Regions from separate parts of the Kitasatospora sp. NBC_00315 genome, predicted to be linked through region 3. Evidence: riboswitches for the same ligand, from Rfam matches in the RefSeq annotation. Region 3 holds a riboswitch; each other region holds the start of a gene.
The links. Region 3 has a riboswitch for cobalamin ahead of OG823_RS29375 (CbtB-domain containing protein). Riboswitches for the same ligand answer to the same signal wherever they lie in the genome.
Positions count from the first base shown of each region.

Region 1 (7,075 bases), 4.6 Mb from region 3:
CCGTGCCGGCAGCCGTCCAGGGCCCCGCCGCGGCCGTCCGAGACGAACGGCTCGCCGCCCTCGACGGCGACCACGCCGTGGTGGATCTCGTACCCCGCGACCGGCTGCCCGTACGCCTCGCCGACGGGGCGGGCGAGCACCTTCTCGGCTCCGAAGCGCACCCGGGCGGGCAGCAGCCCGAGGCCCTGGACGGCGCCGGCCCCCGACTCGACCTCGTCCACGATCTCGCCGGCCAGCATCTGGTAGCCGCCGCAGACGCCGAGCACCGGCAGGCCGGCGCCGGCCCGGGCCCGCAGCGCCGGCTCCAGGCCGCGCTCGCGCAGCCAGGCCAGGTCCGCGACCGTCGCCCGGGTGCCGGGCAGGATCACCAGATCCGCGTCGGCCAGCTCCTCGGGCCGGGTGGCCCAGCGGACCAGCACCCCGGGCTCCTGGGCCAGCGCGTCCAGGTCGGTGAAGTTGGACAGCCGGGGAAAGCGCACCACGGCCACCCGCAGCACGTCCGCGCCGTACGGGCCGCGGGCGTCCTCGCGGTCCACCACGGTCGAGAGGTCGAGCGAGTCCTCGGCGTCCAGCCACAGCCCCTTGAGCATCGGCAGGGTGCCGAGCACCGGACGGCCGGTCAGGCCGTGCAGCATCTCCAGGCCGGGCCGCAGCAGCCGGGCGTCGCCGCGGAACTTGTTGACGAACCAGCCGGCCACATGCCGCTGGTCCTCGGCGGAGAGCAGCGCGAGCGTGCCGTACATCGCCGCGAACACCCCGCCCCGGTCGATGTCGCCGACCACGACCACCGGCAGGCCGGCGGCGGTGGCCAGGCCCATGTTGGCGATGTCGCGGTCGCGCAGGTTGATCTCGGCCGGCGAGCCCGCGCCCTCGCAGACCACCACGTCGTAGCGGCCGCGCAGATCGGCCAGGCACTCCAGGGACCGTTCCAGCAGGACGGGCTTGCGCTCGCGGTAGTCCAGCGCGCCGACCTCGGCGACCGCCCGTCCGAGCAGCACCACCTGGCTGCGGCCGTCCGCGCCCGGCTTGAGCAGCACCGGGTTCATCGCCGCCTCCGGCTCGACCCCGGCCGCCTGGGCCTGCATCGCCTGCGCGCGGCCGATCTCGGCGCCGTCGGCCGTGACGAAGGAGTTGAGCGACATGTTCTGCGCCTTGAACGGCGCCACGCTCACACCCTGCCGGGCCAGCCACCGGCAGATCCCGGCGGTGACCACGCTCTTGCCCGCGTCCGAGGTCGTCCCGGCGACCAGCAGTGCGCCACTCAATTCAGGCCACCCTCTCGTTGACCGCCGACGCGTTGACCGCCGACTCGTTGACCGCCGGCCGTGCGGCGGGCGCCGCGCAGCAGGACGTGCCCGGCCACCGTGACGCCGAGGGCGAGCAGGCCGACCCGGCGGGACAGCAGGCAGGCCCGCTCGATGTCGTCCACCCCGACCGGTCGCAGCCCCTCGCCCAGCACCGGCCGGTGCTCGGTGCGCTCGCCGTATCGCAGCGTGCCGCCCAGCCGGACGCCCAGCGCGCCCGCGAAGGCGGCCTCGGCCTGGCCGGCGTTGGGGCTCGGATGGGCGGAGCCGTCCCGCCGCCAGATCTGCCAGGCGGTGGCCGGCCGCGGCGCGGCGCAGACCGTCAGCAGGGCGGTGAGCCGGGCGCCCGGCCAGCCCGCGAGGTCGTCCAGCCGCGCGGAGGCCCAGCCGAAGCGGGCGTGGCGCGGGGAGCGGTGACCGACCATCGCGTCCAGCGTGTTGACCGCGCGGAAGGCGAGCAGGCCGGGCACGCCCGCGAGGGAGCCCCAGACCAGCGCGTTGACCACCGCGTCGGCGGTGTTCTCGGCCACCGACTCCACCACGGCGCGGGCGATCTGCCGCTCGTCGAGCGAACTCGGGTCGCGTCCGCACAGGTGCGGCAGCCGGTCGCGGGCGGCCGCGAGATCGCCCGCGTCGAGGGAGCGTCCGATGGTGCGGGCCTCCCGGGTGAGCGAGGTGCCCCCGAGCACCGTCCAGGTCGCGGCGGCGGTGAGTGCGGCGCGCCCGGCGGGGGAGTGCCGAACCGCGCCCTGGGCCAGCGCGGCGCCGGCCGCGACCGCGCCGACGCAGAGCGCCGTGTAGGCGGCGCCGGCCGCTCGCCGGTCGCGCCAGAGCAGCCGCTCCAGCCGGCCCGCCGCGGTGCCGAAGGCGGCCACCGGGTGGCCGCGGCGGGGGTCGGCGAAGCCGGCGTCGGCGAGGTAGCCGGCGACGGCGCCGAGGGCGAAGGCCGCGCCGCGGTTCAGCCCGCGCACGGCGGGGGCGTGGTGGTGTGGTGGCGCTCTCGGCCGGGGGGCGTCCGGTCCGACGACGGCCGACGGGCGGCCCGGGCAGCCTGCATGGCGTGCGTGTCCTCACTCAGGGTCCGCGCCCTGGATCGACGTACCGGGGGCGAGAGTCTCCTGGCTTCCGGTACGGCACGCCCCCTGGGCCGGTCGCGGGCCCCGAGGGGCGGCTGCGGGCCTGCGGGAACGTGCTCCCCGGTGACAGTGGCGGGACCGCGCCGGATTCGCACCGGCTTCCTCTCCATTTGCCTCCGTTTGGCTGAAGGATCCCATCACGCTGTTCGACCGGGCGTCAACCGAGGCCACGGAGGGTTTGGTCACACGCCGGGCGCGTCGCCGGCACCGGCCCCGCCGCCGGGACCGGCCGCCCGGGCGGCCGCCTGACGGACCGACGGCCGCGCCACCGCCGCCCCGGCCGGGGTGGCGCTACCCGCGTAGTTCCCCTCGGCCGGGGAACCGTCACTACCTCCGAGCGGGGAGCCCGCCGGGCCGAGCGCCCCTGGAGGATTCACCAGTCGCGCCGGGGGGCCCGGTCGCCCGGCTTCGTGCGTTCGGCGACTGGGGCGGCCCGGGCACGGCCCGTACGGTCGACTCCCATGCGACCCAGACAGCCCTCCGCGACGCCGCTGCCCTTCTCGCCGAGGGCGGCCCGGGCGCACCGGGCCGGCCTGGGCCTGACCCCCGCTCAGGTGGCCGAGGGCATGGCCGCGCACGGCGTGCGGTTGCTCCCGGCCCACGTCCTGGGCTGGGAGAGCGGCGAGATCAGGCCGTCGGAGGACGAGTTCATCGCCCTGGCCCGGGCGCTGTGGTGCCCGCCCGTCCAGCTGATGGGCACCCGCCCGGCCTGTCTGCGCGACTTCCGGCTGGCCCGCGAGCTGAGCCGGGAGGAGGCGGCCCGCCGGATCGGGGTGGCGCCCCGGGCCTACCAGGCGGTCGAGGACGGCGGCCAGTGGGGCGGCGACGAGGACCGGACCTACGCCCTGGCCCAGGTACTGGGGCTGACGCTGCGGGACGTGGTGGCGGTGCTCGGGCGCGGGGAGGAGCTCGACCGGCGGCTGCGGCGCGGGGTCGACGGGCGGTGGCAGGCGCAGGTGAAGGCGATCGGGCGGATGGTGCCGGTGCCCGCGCAGACTCTGGGCGCCGTCCTGGCGCAACTGCAGGAGGAGTACCGGGTGACCGGGCACTGGGGCGCCGGCAGCTGGAGCTCCAGTGCCCGGAGCGGGCCCGAGCCGGCCCCGCAGAGCCGTCCGCTCGACGAGCGGTTCTGGGAGCTGATGGCACTGCGCCCCACCGACATACCGGTCTGACCGTCCTCCCGCGCCCTGCGCCCTGCGCCCCGCCCCCTGCCCGTGCCCCCTGCCCCCTGCCCCTGCCCCCTGTCCCCTGCGCCCTGTCCCCTGCGCCCTTGCTCCGCGGGTCCCTTGCTCCGCGGGCCCGCTCGGCTCGGCCCCGCTCGGCCCGGCCGGCCCGGGCCCCCTTCGGGCGCCGCCCGGCGTGCCCCGGACGGCCCCGCACCGGTGGCCGTCCGCCCGCGCGGCGCGTGGACTGGTGTGCGTATGCATCCGGGCCTCGGCCGGCGCCGCGGCACAGCAGCAGGCAGCAGAGCGGGGAGTGGGATATGCGCTGGGGAACCGCGGCCGTCGTGGCGGCCGCCGCGGCCGGGACGGGCATCGCCGTCCTGGCACTCGGACGCAGGGTGTCGGAGCGCGCGGTACATCCCCGCGCCGCCGCGGCGAAGGGCGCAAAGGGCGCGGCGCAGGTGAGGGTGCTGGGCCTGGCCGCCGGACGCGTCGTGCTCACCCCCACCCCGCAGACCACCCGCCCCGGCCGCTACGCCCTGGAGTGGGGCGGCGGGGGGCACGCGGTCGTCGGCGAGGTCCTGCAGAGCGACCGGCAGGGCGTCACCCGTCGGCTGGAGCGCGCCGACAACGGCACGCTGGACATCGGCACGGCCGTCCGGCTCACCCCCCGGGTGTACCTGGGCGACCCGGAGCGCGCGCTCGGGCTGCCCTTCATCGAGACCGCGTCCGAGGGCGAGTCCGGTCCGCTGCCCGCCTGGTACGTGGACGGCAGGCGGGGCACCTGGGTGCTGCTGGTGCACGGGCCGGGCGCCGACCGGCAGCAGACGCTCTGCGCGGTACCGCTGCTGCACCGGCTCGCGCTGCCGGTGCTCTCGGTCACCTACCGGGGGGACGAGGACGCGCCGGCCTCGCCCGACGGGCTCGGCCACTTCGGCGACACGGAGTGGCGCGACGTCGAGGCCGCGATCCGCCTCGCCCTCGACAGCGGCGCGGGCCGGGTCGTCCTCTACGGGTGGTCGCTGGGCGCCACCATGGCCCTGCAGACGGCGGCCCGCTCCGCCTGGGCCTCCGCGGTCAGCGGGCTGATCCTGGACTCGCCGGTGCTGGACCTGCCGGCCACCATCCGCCGGGAGGCGACCGGAGCGGGCGTCAGCGCCCCGCTCGCCGGGCTGGGCGCGCTGGCCGCCGAAGGGCGCTCCAAGGTGGACCTCGCGGACTTCGCCCGGCTGGCCCAGGGCACCGACCTCCAGGTGCCCACCCTGCTGCTGCACGGCACGGAGGACGCGGTCGCCCCCTGGGCCGCCGCCGAACGCCTCGGGAACCGGCGGGCGGACCTGGTCACCCTGCGGCCGGTGCCCGGGGCCGAACACGCCGCCCTGTGGAACGCGAACCCGGCCGGCTACGAGGAGAGCCTGCGCCGCTTTCTCACGCCGCTGCTCTGAACGGCCCCGGCGGCCGGCCGCCGAGCCCCGCAGACGGCTCCCGAGGGCCCGGGCGCTTGCCACGGCCCGGCACTCGCCACGGCCCGGCGCTCCCCACGGCGGGCCGCGCCGGTCGGTGGGCAGCCCGGCCGTCGTACTCCTGTCATGTCACATACATGCCATGTTCACCATCCGACGGCCCGGTTTGCGGGTGGTTGCCCGCTCTTGCGGCCTTCGGCGCCCCGGCTCCCCACAGACTCGCCGAACTCGATGTGACAGAACGCCCGTGCACGGGGAAGACTGCACGGCGTGACGTCTCGGAACCCGCGCGACCGTGATGCCCCGCTCCCGCCGACGATCGGTACCGGCGCGACGGTGACCCGTCTGCCCGGTACGGCCCACCGTCCCGACGGTGCGCGTCCGGGCGCTCCCGGCGCACCCCGCCGCCGTGGCCCCGCACCGGCCCCCGGGCGCGGGCGCGTCCCCGTACCCGAAGGCTTTCCGGCGCCGGCCGAGCTGGCCCCGCTGGCCCGCCGGATGCTCGTCGACGCCGTCCGGATCGCCCGCTGGGCGGGCGAGCTGGAGCAGGTCGACAAGCGCGGCGAGCTGCTGCCCGACGACGCCCGCGCGGCGGGCCGGGCACTGGCCATGACCGTCGGCGCCGCCGCCAAGGCCTGGGGGCAGGCCCTGCTGGTCGGCCTGGTCGAGCCCCGGGACGGCGGCGCGGCGCCCGGCTGGCGCCTGCACGCCTGGGAGCACGACGACGAGGCCGTCGTCCGCGGCTGGTCCGCGCTGTTCGACGCCTGGACCCTGCTGGCCCCGGTGCCGCCGGCCGCCCTGCGCGGGGTCTTCGCCGTGCTCGCGGGACAGGCCGTCGACCAGGCCCCCCAGCTGCTCTCCTTCCTGCACCTGGTGGACGGGCCGGTGGCCGAGAGCGAGCTCATGGAGCTGCTGCGCCGGGGCCTGGACGAGAGACGGCTCGGTGCCGGCGGCGCCACCGCCCTCTCGCCGGTGCCGCACGCCGCCTCCGCCGTCTCGGCCGTGCGCGGCACCTGCCGTGAGCCGCAGGTCGACACCCCGTCCGCGCCCTCCGACGTCGCCGCCGTGCTGGACTGGATGCTCGACGGCCTGGCCGCCGTCGGCGCCGTGGTCCGCCGGGACGAGGCGGCCGAACTCTCCCGCCTCGGGCACTGGGCCGTGCGAGCCAAGCTGGAGGAGATCTGCACCGTCGCGCAGACCGCCGCCGGGCACATCGAGCAGAGCGCCCGTGAGCTCCTCAACGCCTGCGCCGACTACTCGCCGGGCCCGGCTCGCGCGGAGTACCGGGCCTGGGTCGCGGCCCGTCCGGTGGACCGCGCCGTCGCCGAGCTGCTGGACGCCGCGCAGGGCGAGGACGCGCTGGTGCGCGGCCTGGCCTTCGAGGCGCTGCGGGTGGCCGGCGGCACCGCCGAGCAGGCCGTCCGGGCCGCCGTCGACGAGCCCGTGCTGCGGCCCTACGCACTGCTCTGGCTGGCCGAGCAGTCGGACGAGGAGAGCGTCTCCCCGGCCGACGTGCTGGGCGCCGAGGACGCCGCCTGGCTCTGGGTCGACACCGCCGCCGCCGTGCTCGACCACGGCGAGACGGGGCTGCTGGTCGGCCATGTGGAGGGCGCCTCGGCCGGGGATCCGGTCCGGCTGTTCGCGCGGGCCCGGCAGTCCGGCCACCCGCGGGCGGCCTCCGTGCTCACCGCCGTCTCCGGGGTGCACCCCGACCCGGCGGTGGCCCGGGCGGCCCGCCGCTCGGCCTTCTCGGTCCACAACGGCGGCGCGTAGCCCGCGCCCGCCGACGCCGACCCCGCGGTCGGCACCGGCGAACGCCGAAGGGGCCCGGATCCTGGCGGATCCGGGCCCCTTCGGCGTTGCGGTGGCTCTCGGTCAGCCGATGCGGGACTCCGCGCGGCGGGCGCGGACGTCGCCCACCTTCTGGCCGACCTTGCGTCGGATGACCAGCAGCGGGGCCATCGCGGCCAGCGCGATCTGGGCGAACGCGCCGATGTGCAGCAGGGTGT
Region 1 is NZ_CP108025.1:2,422,434-2,429,508, reverse strand. It holds gene OG823_RS09630 (cobyric acid synthase) at 1-1,265, opposite strand, end outside; gene OG823_RS09625 (cobalamin biosynthesis protein) at 1,262-2,266, opposite strand; cobalamin riboswitch at 2,395-2,591, opposite strand; gene OG823_RS09620 (transcriptional regulator) at 2,902-3,612, shown strand; gene OG823_RS09615 (alpha/beta hydrolase family protein) at 3,924-5,048, shown strand; gene OG823_RS09610 (hypothetical protein) at 5,337-6,839, shown strand; gene OG823_RS09605 (phosphatidylcholine/phosphatidylserine synthase) at 6,942-7,075, opposite strand, start outside.
Region 1: linked by a shared signal. The riboswitch ahead of OG823_RS09625 (cobalamin biosynthesis protein) and the one ahead of OG823_RS29375 (CbtB-domain containing protein) in region 3 are both predicted to bind cobalamin.

Region 2 (7,075 bases), 5.5 Mb from region 3:
GCGTACCGCCGCAGGCCCGGCGGGTCGCCCCCGGGGCGGACGAGTCGTCCGCCCCGGGTTCCGCCGGAGCGGGCCGCCTCAGACCTCCGGATAGCGGCGGGGCGTCCAGACCACCTGGGTGCCGTTGCCGCGCGTGACCGCCCGGGTCTGCGAGGAACCGATGAGCAGGATGGTGCGCATGTCGACCTGCGCCGGATCGAGGTCCGCCAGGCACACGGTGCGGACCCGCTCGGTGGGGCCGCCCACGTCGCGGGCCATCACCACCGGGGTGTCGGGGGCGCGGTGCTCCAGCAGCAGGTCACGGGCCAGAGCGACCTGGGTGGTGCGGGACTGCGAGCCGGGGTTGTAGAGCGCGAGGACGAGGTCGGCGGAGGCCGCGGCGGCCAGCCGCTCGGCGACCACCTTCCACGGCTTCAGACGGTCGGAGAGCGAGACCACGGCGTAGTCGTGCCCGAGCGGGGCGCCCGCCCGGGAGGCCGCCGCGTGCGCGGCCGTCATCCCGGGGACGACCCGCACCGGCACGTCGCCGTAGCGCTCCTCGCAGGCGACCTCCAGGACCGCGGTCGCCATCGCGAAGACGCCCGGGTCGCCGGAGGAGACGACCGCCACCCGGCGGCCCTGCCGGGCCAGGTCGAGGGCGAACTCGGCGCGCTCGGACTCGACCTTGTTGTCGGAGCCGTGCCGGCGCTGCCCCGCCCGCACCGGCACCCGGTCGAGGTAGGTGGTGTAGCCCACCAGGTCGTCGGCGGCGGCGAGTTCGCCGCGCGCCTCGGGGGTGAGCCAGAGCGGCCCGGCGGGACCGAGACCGACCACCACGACCTCGCCGACCCTGCCCGCGCTGCCCGCCCCGTCGGCCGCATCGGCCCCGTCGGCCTCAACGGCGGCTCCAACCGCAACCGGCGCCGGTTCGGCGGGCAGTCCGATCCGGCTCGGCAGCACGGCGACGGAGAAGTACGGGACGGTGTCGGGGTCGACCTCGGCCAGCGGGGCCGTCCGCTCGGCGTCCATGGTGGCGCGCTCCACGTACTGGGCGTCCGCCAGCCGGCCGGCCCGCTCCAGAGCCCGTCGCACGGCGGGGAAGGTCCGGCCGAGCTTCATGATCACGGCCGAGTCGGTGGACGCCAGGCGGGCCGCCAACTCCTCCTCCGGCAGCGTGCCGGGCAGGATGGTCAGCACCTCCTCGGCCTCCACCAGCGCCCGCCCGAGCCGGGCCGCGGCGGCGCTGACGGAGGTCACCCCCGGCACCACCTCGGTCGGGTAGCGGTGGGCCAGGCGCTTGTGCATGTGCTGGTAGGAGCCGTAGAAGAGCGGGTCGCCCTCGGCGAGCACCACCACGTCCCGGCCCGCGTCCAGGTGGGCGGCCAGCCGGGCGGCGGCCTCCTCGTAGAACTCGTCGATCGCGCCCCGGTAGCCGCCGGGGTGGTCGGTGGTCTCGACCGTGAGCGGGTAGACCAACTGCTCCTCTATCTGACCGTCCGTCAGATAGCGCTCGGCGATCGAGCGGGCGATCGAGCGGCCGTGCCGGGCACTGTGGTAGGCCACCACGTCGGCCTTGCCGATGAGTTCGGCGGCGCGGACGGTGACCAGCGACGGGTCACCCGGGCCCAGACCCACCCCGTAGAGCCGGCCGGGGCCGCCTGTCGTCGACTGAGGCTGCGTCACTCTTCTTCACTCGCAATCGCGTTGATGGCGGCGGCGGCCATGGCACTGCCGCCACGGCGGCCCCGGACCACCAGATGCTCCAGGGCGCTGGGGTGTTCGGCCAGGGCCTGCTTGGACTCGGCGGCGCCGATGAAGCCGACCGGGACGCCGATCACGGCGGCCGGGCGGGGCGCGCCCGCCTCGATCAGCTCCAGCAGCCGGAAGAGCGAGGTCGGCGCGTTGCCGACGGCGACCACCGCGCCCTCCAGCCGGGGCAGCCACAGCTCCATCGCGGCGGCGCTGCGGGTGTTGCCCATCTTCCTCGCCAGCTCGGGGACGGAGGGGTCGGAGAGCGTGCAGAGCACCTCGTTGCCGGCGGGCAGCCGCTTGCGGGTCACCCCGCTGGCGACCATCGAGACGTCACACAGGATCGGGGCGCCGGCGCGCAGCGCCCGGCGCGCGTCGGCGACCACGTTCGGGGACCAGAGCAGGTCCCGCACCAGGTCGGTCATGCCGCACGCGTGGATCATGCGCACCGCGACCTGGGAGACGTCGGCGGGCAGACCCGCCAGATCGGCCTCGGCCCGGATGGTGGCAAAGGACTCGCGGTAGATGGCCGCCCCGTCCCTCTCGTACTCGATCACTTCGTCCTCCGGGCCCGGGCCACTGCGTCGGGCATCTGTTGCGTTGTCGTTGACTGAGAGGCGGACGGAGCGTGCGGGCGGCGTACCGCCACCTCGTACCCGTCCCCCGTGGCGAGCACGTCCACCCACTCCCCCGCCGGGTGCCCGCACCGCCGCGCGCACCCGGACCAGTGCACGGGCAGCAGGCGCGCCCCGGGCCCGGCGGGCGGCCCGGCGGCCGCCAGCGCGCGCGCCGCGTCGCCGCGGACGTCCGCCAGCGACTTCGCGCAGCCCGGCGTCCCGGTGCAGGCCATCGCCAGCTCCCAGGGCGAGTGCGGATCCAGGCCCAGCCCGGCGGCCGACAGCCGCCCGGCCCACTCGCGGGCGCCGTCCGGCGCCAGTCCGGGCAGGACCACGCCGCGCCAGGGGGTCACCCGGAGCTCACCGGCGCCCTGCTCCGCCGCCCGGGCGAGCAGCCGCCACGCCCCGGCCGGCGCGCGCCCGAAGCGCAGGCCCGCCGAGAGCGCGTGCCGTCCGTCGGGCCCGGGCACCGGACCGGCCTGCGGCAGCGTCCCCGCGAGCGCCGGCAGCGGCGCGGCGACGAGGCCGGGCACGGTGAGCCGGGTGCCGTCCGGGTCCGCCTCGCGGATCCGCCAGGCCCCGGTGCCGGTGGCCCCGAGCAGCGCGAGGAAGGCCCCGGCGGCGGCCAGCGCCGCAGCGACGGCCTCGCCGGCCGGCACCCGCAGCGCACCGGTGGCACGGCCGAGGCGCAGGAGTGCCCCGCCGCCCGGCGCTGCGATCAATGTCACATCGGCGTCGAGCCCGGCGACGTCGCCCCGGCCGTCGTCGAGCGCGAAGAGGAATCGGCCGGAGAGGGCGGCGGACCAGTCGGCGGCGCACAGCGCCGCGTCCAGTTCGCGGGCCCAAATCGTCACGTCCGCAGACCCGTTGCCGTCGAGGCCGGCGAGCGGCGTGGCGACGATGTTGCGGATCCGCTCGTGCCGCTCGGAGGGCAGCAGTCCGGCCGCGCGCAGCCGGTCGCCGAGCTCCGGACCGCAGCCCTCGGACAGGCCGCGCAGTTGGACGTTGCCGCGCGAGGTGGTCTCCAGCCGGCCGTCACCGAGCGCCTCTGCGGCGTCGGCCAGCACATCCGCCTGACGGAACGTCAGGAGACCACCGGGCAGGCGTACTCGGGCGAGCGCGCCGTCGTCGGCCGTATGTAGGCGAAGGGCCCCCGGGCACGCGTCCTCGCGCGCCCGGCCGGGCCCGCCGGGGCCCGGTTCCGCGGGGTCGGGTGAGGGTGACATGGCCGCGAGCATACCCAGGAACCGCCCCGGGACTCTGTCCCGTGGATCACCTGTACCGCCTACTATGCTCCCGGGCGGATCCTTCGGGGTCCGCTCACGCCAGAGACGGCGCAAAGGGGAGGAAACCGGTGCAAACCCGGTGCGGTCCCGCCACTGTGACCACGGTTCACCAGCCGTGGGAGCCAGGAACTCCTGCCGTCCCGACTCCGCCTGCCCCCGGCAGGAGGTACCCCCACGGGGCGCGGACCCCGAGGAAGGCTCCACCTATGCGCCGCCGCACGCCTGTGCCCGGGCTCCCGCCCGCGGCCACGCCCATGGCTCTGCCCCTGCCCGCCCACGAGGCCGGGAGGGCCTTCGCGTGATCCTGCTTCTGTCGACCTCGGACACCGACCTGCTGAGCGCCCGCGCCGCCGCGGGACCGGTCCCCTTCCGGCTGGGCAACCCGGCCCGGCTCACCGCGGACGACCTCCCCGGCCTGCTGGAGGACACCGATCTGGTGGTCGTCCGCCTGCTCGGTGGCCGCCGGGCCTGGCAGGAGGGCCTGGACGCGCTGCTGGCCGGCCCCCGCCCGGTGATCGTGCTCACCGGCGAACAGGCGCCGGACGCCCAGCTGATGGAGCTCTCCACCGTCCCGGCCGGGATCGCCGCCGAGGCGCACGCCTACCTCGCGCACGGCGGCCCGGCCAACCTCGCCGAGCTCGGCGCCTTCCTCTCCGACACCGTGCTGCTCACCGGCCACGGCTTCGCCGCCCCGGCGTCGGCCCCCGAGTGGGGCCCGCTGGAGCGCACCCCGAGCGCCGGGAACGCCGACGGCCCGGTGATCGCGGTGCTCTACTACCGGGCCCACCACATGAGCGGCAACACCGCCTTCGTCGAGACGCTGTGCCGGGCCATCGAGGACAAGGGCGCCCGCCCGCGCCCGCTGTACTGCTCCTCGCTGCGCGGCGCGGAGGCCGAGCTGCTGGCGGAGCTGGGGCAGGCCGACGCGATCGTCACCACCGTGCTGGCGGCCGGCGGCACCCGCCCCGCCGACGCCTCGGCCGGCGGCGACGAGGAGGCCTGGGACGCGGGCGCGCTGGCCGCGCTCGACCGCCCGATCCTGCAGGCCCTCTGCCTCACCTGGTCGCGCGCCGCCTGGGAGGCCAGCGACGACGGCCTGTCCCCGCTGGACACCGCCACCCAGGTCGCCGTGCCCGAGTTCGACGGCCGCCTGATCACCGTCCCGTTCTCGTTCAAGGAGCTGGACGAGGACGGCCTGACCGTCTACGCCGCGGACCCGGAGCGGGCCGCCCGGGTGGCCGGCATCGCGGTGCGGCACGCCCGGCTGCGGTACATCCCGGCCGCCGAGCGACGGTTGGCGCTGGTGCTGTCCGCGTACCCGACCAAGCACGCCCGGGTCGGCAACGCGGTCGGGCTGGACACCCCCGCCAGCGCGATCCGCCTGCTGGAGCGGCTGCGGGCGGAGGGCATGGACCTCGGCCCGCTGGACGGCCCGGACGCCCTGCCCGGTCTCGCACCCGCGCCCGAGGGCGACGAGAGCCACGAGGGCGACGCGCTGATCCACGCGCTGATCGCGGCCGGCGGCTACGACCAGGACTGGCTGACCGAGGACCAGCTCTCCCGCAACCCCGTGCGGATCCCCGCCGCCGACTACCGCCGCTGGTACGCCGAGCTGCCCGAGGGCCTGCGCGAGCAGGTCGAGCGGCACTGGGGCCCGGCCCCGGGCGAGCTGTACGTGGACCGCAGCCGCAACCCCGAGGGCGACATCGTGCTGGCCGGCCTGCGCGCCGGGAACCTGCTGGTGCTGATCCAGCCGCCGCGCGGCTTCGGAGAGAACCCGGTGGCCATCTACCACGACCCGGACCTGCCGCCCTCGCACCACTACCTGGCCGCCTACCGCTGGATCGCGGCCGCCCGGGAGGACGGCGGTTTCGGCGCCGACGCCGTCGTCCACCTGGGCAAGCACGGCAACCTGGAGTGGCTGCCCGGCAAGACCGCCGCGCTCTCCGCCGACTGCGGTCCGGACGCCGCGCTCGGCGACCTGCCGCTGGTCTACCCCTTCCTGGTGAACGACCCGGGCGAGGGCACCCAGGCCAAGCGCCGCGCGCACGCCACCCTGGTCGACCACCTGGTGCCGCCGATGGCCCGCGCCGAGAGCTACGGCGACATCGCGCGCCTGGAGCAGCTGCTCGACGAGCACGCCAACATCGCCGCGATGGACCCGGCCAAGCTGCCGGCCGTCCGGGCCCAGATCTGGACACTGATCCAGGCCGCCCGCCTGGACCACGACCTCGGTCTGGACGAGCGTCCCGAGGACGACGGCTTCGACGACTTCCTGCTGCACGTCGACGGCTGGCTCTGCGAGGTCAAGGACGCCCAGATCCGCGACGGCCTGCACGTACTGGGCCAGGCGCCGGCCGGCACCGACCGGGTGAACATCGTGCTCGCCATCCTGCGGGCCCGCCAGATCTGGGGCGGCGTCAGCGCGCTGCCGGGCCTGCGCGAGGCGCTCGGCCTGGACGAGTCCGCACCCACCCTGGGCGCCGCCGACGCGGCCGAGGCGAAGGCCCGTGAACTGGTCGAGGCGATGGAGGCCGAGGACTGGGCCCCCGAGGCCGTCGAGAAGACCGCCGCCGGGCTGCCGCCGGCCGTCGCCGAGGTGCTGGACTTCGCCGCCCGCCAGGTCGTCCCGCGTCTGGCCGCGACCACCGACGAGCTGGACGCCGTGCTGCACGCGCTCGGCGGCGGCTTCGTCAAGGCCGGCCCCTCCGGATCGCCGCTGCGCGGGCTGGTCAACGTGCTGCCGACCGGCCGCAACTTCTACTCCGTCGACCCGAAGGCGGTGCCCAGCCGGCTCGCCTGGGAGACCGGGCAGGCGCTGGCCGCCTCGCTGGTCGATCGCTACCGGGCGGACAACGACGGCGCCTTCCCGCCCTCGGTCGGTCTCTCGCTCTGGGGCACCAGCGCGATGCGCACGGCCGGCGACGACATCGCGGAGGCCTTCGCGCTGCTGGGTGTGCGCCCGGTCTGGGACGACGCCTCGCGCCGGGTCACCGGCCTGGAGCCGATCGGGCTCGCCGAGCTCGGCCGCCCGCGCATCGACGTGACGCTGCGGATCTCCGGCTTCTTCCGGGACGCCTTCCCGCACGTGGTCAACCTGCTGGACGACGCGGTGCGCCTGGCCGCCCGCCAGGAGGAGGCGGAGGAGGACAACTTCGTCCGCGCCCACGTCCAGGCGGATCTCGCGGTGCACGGCGACGAGCGCAAGGCCACCGTCCGGGTGTTCGGCTCCCGCCCGGGCACCTACGGCGCCGGTCTGCTCCAGCTGATCGACAGCCGGGACTGGCGCACCGACGCCGACCTGGCCGAGGTCTACACGGTCTGGGGCGGCTACGCCTACGGCCGCGACCTCGGGGGCCGCCCGGCCCGCGAGGAGATGGAGACCGCGTACAAGCGGATCACCGTGGCCGCGAAGAACACCGACACCCGCGAGCACGACATCGC
Region 2 is NZ_CP108025.1:1,506,760-1,513,834, forward strand. It holds gene OG823_RS06300 (precorrin-2 C(20)-methyltransferase) at 79-1,662, opposite strand; gene OG823_RS06305 (precorrin-8X methylmutase) at 1,659-2,285, opposite strand; gene cobG (precorrin-3B synthase) at 2,282-3,583, opposite strand; cobalamin riboswitch at 3,661-3,786, shown strand; gene cobN (cobaltochelatase subunit CobN) at 3,930-7,075, shown strand, end outside.
Region 2: linked by a shared signal. The riboswitch ahead of cobN (cobaltochelatase subunit CobN) and the one ahead of OG823_RS29375 (CbtB-domain containing protein) in region 3 are both predicted to bind cobalamin.

Region 3 (7,075 bases):
GGTGGCCCGCCGGTAGAGCTCGGCCTTGGTCAGCCCGGAAAGGTCCTCGCCCCCGGCCGGCTCCGGCTCGGCGGCCGGGGCCTTGCGCCTGCGCCCGTTCGCGTTCCCGGCGCCGTTGCCGCTCGCCTGACCGGCGCCGTTGCCGGCCCCGCTCGCGTGGCCGGTGCCGGAGCCGGTGCCGGAGCCGGAGCCGGCCGAGGTGGACTCCCCCGGCCGGCCGGCCGACTCCAGGCTGCGGCTGAGCACGTCCATCAGGTCGATGACGTTGCTGGGCCGGGGCGCGGCCTCGGGGGCCTCGAACTCCTGGCCGGCCTGCTTGGCGGCGATCAGCTCGTGCACCTTCTCCTCGAAGGTGTCGCGGTAGTCGTCGGGATTCCACTCGACCGCGAGCATGTCGATCAGCTGCTCCGCCATGCTCAGTTCGCGGTCGCTCAGCGCCGCGTCGCCCTCGGGCAGGTTGCCGATCTCCCGGCGCGGGTCGCGGACCTCGTCGGCGAAGTGCATGGTGTGGGCGGTGAGGATCCCGTCGTCGGCGCGGACGGCGGTCAGGTACTCCTTGCCGCGCATCGAGAACATCGCGATCCCGGCCCGGTTGGAGCGCTGCAGCGCCTGCTGCAGGAGGGCGTAGACCTTCGCGTACTCCTTGCCCTTGGGGCCGAGGTAGTAGGTCTTGTCGAAGAAGATCGGCTCCACCTGGTCCAGATCGACGAAGCCGGTGATCTCGATGGTTCTGGAGCGCCCCGGGGAGATCTGCTCGAGCTCCTCCGGTTCCACCACCACGTACTCGCCCTCGGAGGTCTCGAAGCCCTTCACGATGTCGCCGAACGCGACCTCCTTGCCGGTGCGCTCGTTCACCCGGAGGTTGCGCACCCGGTCGGAGGTACCGCGCTGGATCTGCCGGAAGTGCACGGTGTGGTCCTCGGTCGCGGCGTACAGCGAGACGGGCACGGACACCAGGCCGAAGCTCAGGATTCCGCTCCAGATCGGTCGGGCCATCACCGGCCTCCTCTCGAACCCCCGCGCACTCCACGGGACGCACACTCCATGGGACCACGACCTCCCCTGATGCCGCTCGCGGGCCGGGCGAACGCGCCCCCCGGGCCGGGCGTACCCGCTGGCGGGTCGGGCGTACCCGCTCGCGGGTCTGGCTCAGTCACTTGCGGGCCGGGCTCAGTCGCCGCGGAGCCGCACGAAGCGGGCCCGGGCCGCCCGGCCGGTACCGATCGTGATCTCGGCCCGCAGCGGGGTCCGCAGTGGGTGGAGCGTCCCGTGCTCCGGGTCCTCCCGGGGCTCCCCCAGCGCTCCGGCGACCGCCTCGGCGACCCGGCGTGCCTGGGCGGGCGTGAGCTGCGGCGAGCTGAGCGCGGTGCTGCCGTCCGCCAGGCGCAGCAGCAGGGCCCGGGGCCGGGTGGGGGTGCCCGTCAGCGCGGTGACGGTCGCGTCCAGGGTGTCGCCGGGGCGGTACTTCACCCAGACCTGCCCGGCGCCCCTGGCGCGATAGGCCGAGGCGACGCTCTTGCAGACGATGCCCTCGACCCCCGTCCCGGCCAGCCGGCCGACCCAGGCCAGCGCCTCGGCCCGGTCGGTGGTCGCCAGGACGGCCTGGACGGGCGGCGGCACGCCGTCCAGCACCTGGGCGAGCAGTCGGCGACGCTCCGCCAGCGGCAGCCGGCGCACGTCCCGGCCCCCGGGCAGCGCGAGCACGTCGAAGGCGATCAGGCCCAGCACGACCTGGTCCGCCTCGCGGGCGGCGGGTGTGCGCAGCAGTTCCTCGAAGGCGAACCGCCCGTCCCGCCAGGCGACCAGCTCGGCGTCCAGGACGAGCCCGTCGGGCAGCCGGCCGACGGCGGCGGCGATGGACGGGAAGTCGGCGCCGAGATCGCGGCCGGAGCGCGACTGCAGGTAGGGAGCGCGTCCGCCGCGGGCGAACGCGACGCAGCGGAACCCGTCCAGCTTGAGCTCGTAGACCACCCCGGCGCCGCCGAGTCCGTCCTCCGGCGGCAGTTCCGGCACGGCGGCCGGGCGCATCACGTCGACGGGCGGCTCCAGCGGGGCCGACGGCGTGGGCGATCGCGGCGGCCGCGCCGGGTCCGGCGTTCCCGGCGGCTGCTCCGGTGCCGGCGGCTCCGCCGTTCCCGGCTCCCCCGCTGCGGCCGCCTTCCTCGATCCCGCCGTTCCCGGCTCCCCCGCTGCGGCCACCTTCCTCGATCCCGCCCGTCCGCCCGGTGCGGGCGCCGGTTCCGGAGCCCGGGCCGGGACGGCGCCTCCCGGCAGCGGGCGGGCGTGCGAGGGCAGCAGCAGCGGCGCGAGCAGGTCCCCGAGGGCGCGGATCCGGTCCGGCAGGTCGGCGATGGTGAACACGAGGTCCTCCGCGCCGGCGGCCCGGTCGAGCTCCTCCCAGCCGATCGGCGTGGAGACGGTCGGGCGGGGCCGGGCCCGAACGGTGTACGGGGCGGCGGTGGTCTTCCTGGCGGCGTTCTGGGACCAGTCGACCAGGACCCGGCCGACCCGGCGCGCCTTGGCCATGGTGTGCACCACCAGCTCCGGATGCTCCCGCTCCAGCTCTGCCGCCACGGCCTTCGCATAGGCGGAGACGTCCGCGCTGGGCGTGGGGGTGATCGGCACCAGCAGGTGCAGGCCCTTGGAACCGGAGGTCTTCACCCAGCAGGTCAGACCGTCGGCGGCGAGGCGCTCGCGCAGCAGCCCGGCGACGGCGCGACAGGTCAGGATGTCGGCGCCGTCGCCCGGATCGAGGTCGAGCACCAGCCGGTCGGCCACGGCGGGCCGCGCGGCGTGCCACTGCGGTACGTGCAGTTCGACGCAGCCGAGGTTGGCCGCCCAGATCAGCGCGGCCGCGTCCTCGATCAGCACCTGCCGCAGACCCCCGGCGCTGCTGGGCACCTCGGCGGTGCGCACCCAGCCGGGGGTGCCCGCCGGCGGGCTCTTGGCGAAGAAGCGCTCTCCCTCCACGCCCTCGGGGCAGCGCAGGAAGGAGAGCGGCCGGTCCCGCAGATGCGGCAGCAGGGCGGACTGCACCTCGGCGTAGTAGCGGAGCACCTCTCCCTTGAGCGTCCCGGTCTGCGGGAAGTAGACCTTCTCCAGATGGGACAGCGAGAGCCGGCGCCCCTCGACCACCGTCACCGGCACGGCGACCGCCGACCGGGCCGGGCGTCGTGAGCGGCGGTCAGTGGGTCCGGTCCTGGAGGTCGGCCATGGCCACCGCCCAGCGGACGTACTTGTTGCGGCCGAGGTCGCCGACGGTCTTGATCTTCAGCGCGGCGAGCGCCTCGCCGTGGGCGTCGGTGACCCCGGCCAGCGCGGCGACCGGGGCGTCCAGCACCTCCGGCAGGCTCAGGTTCTCGTACTTCTTGTCCAGGACCTTGTCGAGGTCGGCGGTGACGGTCATGGCGGGGCTCCTTCACGGGAACGGTCGCACGGGCGGGGTCGATGCCACCCAGGCTCCGGCCGGCGCCGGTCCGTCGCCATCCCGATCGGCCAACCGGGGGACGGACGGACCGCGTGCCCCCGTCTCCGTCCCCGTCCCGTCCCGTCCCGACCGCACGCAGACCTCACCGCCGGCTCAGCCGGCCGCCCCGTCGGCCGGGCCACCGCACCGCACGTTCCACCGTCCGGCCCGGCCGCTCAGCTCGGTGACGGAGAGCGGCCGGACGTCCAGGCGCCAGAAGGCGGGCCCGGGTACGCCCAGTGCGTGCAGCACCGCGGCCCGGACCACGTCGGGCTCGACCACGGCGAGCAGTGGCCCGCGCACGGCGGAGCCGGCTTCGTCCGTACGCGTTCCGTCCGTACTCGTTCCGTCCGTAGTGAGCCGGTCCGTGGCGAGCCGGTCCGTGGCGAGCCGGTCCGAGGCGAGCCGGTCCGAGGTGAGCCCGTCCAGCCATGATCCGACCCGGGCGAGGAACTCCAGCAGGCTCTCCCCGCCGTGCGGGGCGACGGCCGGGTCGGCGAGCCAGCCGGCCAGCGCGTCCGGCTCGACGGCGGCCACCTCCGTGAGCGTCCGCCCGGTCCAGCGCCCCATCGCGCAGCCGGCGAGCCCGGGCACCGGATCCGCCTTCAGGCCGAGCGCCCCGGCCGTCGCCGCGCAGCGGGCGGACGGCGAACTGAGGGCGTGCCGGCCGGCCGGGAAGGCCGGCGCGGCGTCCCGGGCCTGCCGCAGGCCGACCGGGTCCAACGGCCCGTCGGCGTCGAAGCGCGCCTCCCGCAGCGCCGTGCTCATCGCTGCTGAGACCAAGCTCACGCGTACCGTCAAGGCTCTCTCCGTTCTGTCCAACTCCGTTGCCGTGGACCCGAGTCGCTCCGTACACCCGGCGCTCGGGGCGCCCGTCGGCCGGGGGCGTGACCCGGCCGGGCGGTCGCGCGCCCTTGGCGGGCCCGCCCGCAGACGGTACCTTCGAGCCCGATACGACGACGGTATGACGGAAGTCCGGTGAGAATCCGGCACGGTCGCGCCACTGTAAGCCCGCGGAACCGCCCACCTGGGAGGTGCCTGTCGGGGAGTCAGACCCGATGCCGTCGTCTCTGCACCATCTAGCGGGACGCGAGTTCCCGAGGAGGTCCTGATCATGGCGCACACCGCTGCCCCCACGGCCGTTCCGGCCGCCCCTCTGACCCTGCCCGTCAAGGCGATCCTGCCCTGGGCGGTGTTCTTCGGCATCCTGATGCTGGCACTGATCTACTTCGTCGGCGCCGAGCAGGGCGCCACCTCCCTCATCTCCGGCGCGAGCGTCCACGAATGGGTGCACGACGGCCGCCACCTGCTCGGTTTCCCCTGCCACTGATCCCGGGGGAACCCTGCGCATGAACTCCACAACTGTCAGATCCCTGCTGGTCCGCGGCATGCTCGCGGGCCTCGGCGCGGGGCTGCTCGCCCTGGTGGTCGCCTACCTGATGGGCGAACCGCACGTGGACGCGGCGATCGCCTTCGAGGAGGCGCACAGCCACGACCACGGCGAGGTCGAGCTCGTCAGCCGGGCCCTCCAGTCAACTGCCGGGCTGGCCACGGGCGTTCTCGTCTACGGCGTGTCGCTCGGCGGTCTGGCCGCACTGGGCTACTGCTTCGCACTCGGCCGGATCGGCCGCTTCGGCCCGCGTGCCACCGCCGCCCTGCTCTCCGGTGCGGCGCTGGTCGCGGTCTACCTGGTGCCGTTCCTCAAGTACCCGGCCAACCCGCCGTCCATCGGCGATCCCGCGACGATCGGCGAACGCACCACGCTGTACTTCCTGATGATGCTGCTCAGCGTGTTGCTGGCGGTCGCGGCGGTGATCGTCGGCAAGCGGCTGGCGCCCCGCCTGGGCAACTGGAACGCCACCGCGGCGGCGATCGTCGCCTTCGGTGCCGCCGTCGGCCTGGCGTACGTGTTCCTCCCGGCGATCAACGAGGTGCCGGAGGACTTCTCGGCCACCCTGCTGTGGCAGTTCCGACTGTCCGCGCTCGCCATCCAACTGACCCTCTGGGCATCCTTCGGCCTGCTCTTCGGGTACCTGGCCGAACGCCTGCTGGTGCCGAGGCCGGCCCCGGCCGCCGAGCGCTCCGGCGCGCCGGAGGCCGTCACCGGCGCCGTCTGACCCGCACGACCGCACGGTCCGAGAAGGCCGGTGGACGCGACCTCACGCCGCGTCCACCGGCCTTCGGCGTCTCCTGCCGCCGAGCCCGGATCAGGCCAGGGCGAGGAACAGCTTCTCCAGTTCGGCCTCGGTCATCGGCGGGGCCTCCCCGTCGGCGGTGGCCAGGCACTGCCGCATCCCGCTCGCCACGATCTTGAACCCGGCTCGGTCCAGCGCCCTTGAGACCGCGGCGAGTTGGGTGACGACGTCCTTGCAGTCGCGGCCGGCCTCGATCATCGCGATCACCCCGTTGAGCTGCCCCTGGGCGCGCCGCAGGCGGTTCAGGACGGCGCCGACGGCCTCCTCGTCCACAGTCATGTCGCTCCTCCTCGTGGTGTGCACCCATCGTACCCCCTGGGGTATCGGGCCGACCGACCCTTGGCGCGGTCGGTCTCCAGGGCGCACCGGGAGAGCGGCGGTTTGCACGCACCGAGGAACCGGACGAAGCGACCGGACGAAGCGACCGGGCGGCCGTGGTGTCGGGCGGGCGTACTGTGGGAGCCGGTGCCGCGACGCGGGCCGGGCCCCCGTGCACGGGGGTGCATGAGGCACCGTCAAGCCCGCGCGGACGCCCAGGATCCGGTGAAGGAGCTCACAGATGACCGCTGCGCCGACGCCCGAACCGACGCCGGATCCGGCAGCCGGCCGGGCACCGGCGCCGCTGCCCGAGGCCTTCTACCGGCCGCTGGGGCCGGGCCGCTACGAGAGCACGGCGGCCACCGCCGGACCGTGGAGTCCGAAGACCCAGCACGGTGGCCCGCCCTCGGCGCTGCTGGGCCGGGCGCTGGAGCGGCACGCGGCCCGGCCGGGCCTGCGGATCGCCCGGATCACCGTGGAGCTGCCGTATCCGGTGCCGGTGGGCGAGCTGGAGGTCGCCGTGCGGACCGTACGCGGCGGCGGGCGCACCGAGCTGCTGGAGGGCGAGATCACCTCCGACGGCCGGCCGGTGCTGCTCGCCCGGGCCTGGCGGATGGTCGCGAGCCCGGCCGACACGCCCGCGCTGCGCCCGGTGCCCGGGCCGCCACCGCTGCCACTTCCGGGGCGCAGGCCGGCGCCCACCATGACCGGCGCCCACCCCGACGGCTACCTCGCCGCCACCGAGTGGCGGTTCGAACCGGGCCGGGGGTTCGACAGCTCCGGGCCGGGGACGGCCTGGGGACGCCAGCGCATCCCCTTGGTGGCGGGCGAGAGCGACACCCCGCTGACCCGGGCGCTCACCCTGGCCGACAGCTGCTGGGCGGTGGCCTTCGAGCTCGACCACGTCCGACGGCTGGTGATCAACACCGACGTCACGCTCGCGCTGCACCGCGATCCGGTCGGCGAGTGGTTCTGCGTGCGCGCCGCGACCGCCGCCAGCCCCGGAGGTTCCGGACTGGCGTCGGGACAGCTCGACGACCGGACCGGTGACTGCGGCAGGATCCTGCAGACCCTGCTGGTGGCGGAGCGCTGACCC
Region 3 is NZ_CP108025.1:6,990,264-6,997,338, reverse strand. It holds gene OG823_RS29400 (Ku protein) at 1-996, opposite strand, end outside; gene OG823_RS29395 (DNA ligase) at 1,171-2,028, opposite strand; partial or broken gene ligD (non-homologous end-joining DNA ligase) at 2,263-3,147, opposite strand; gene OG823_RS29385 (hypothetical protein) at 3,185-3,406, opposite strand; gene OG823_RS29380 (histidine phosphatase family protein) at 3,581-4,234, opposite strand; cobalamin riboswitch at 4,384-4,547, shown strand; gene OG823_RS29375 (CbtB-domain containing protein) at 4,581-4,796, shown strand; gene OG823_RS29370 (CbtA family protein) at 4,816-5,583, shown strand; gene OG823_RS29365 (metal-sensitive transcriptional regulator) at 5,674-5,940, opposite strand; gene OG823_RS29360 (thioesterase family protein) at 6,221-7,072, shown strand.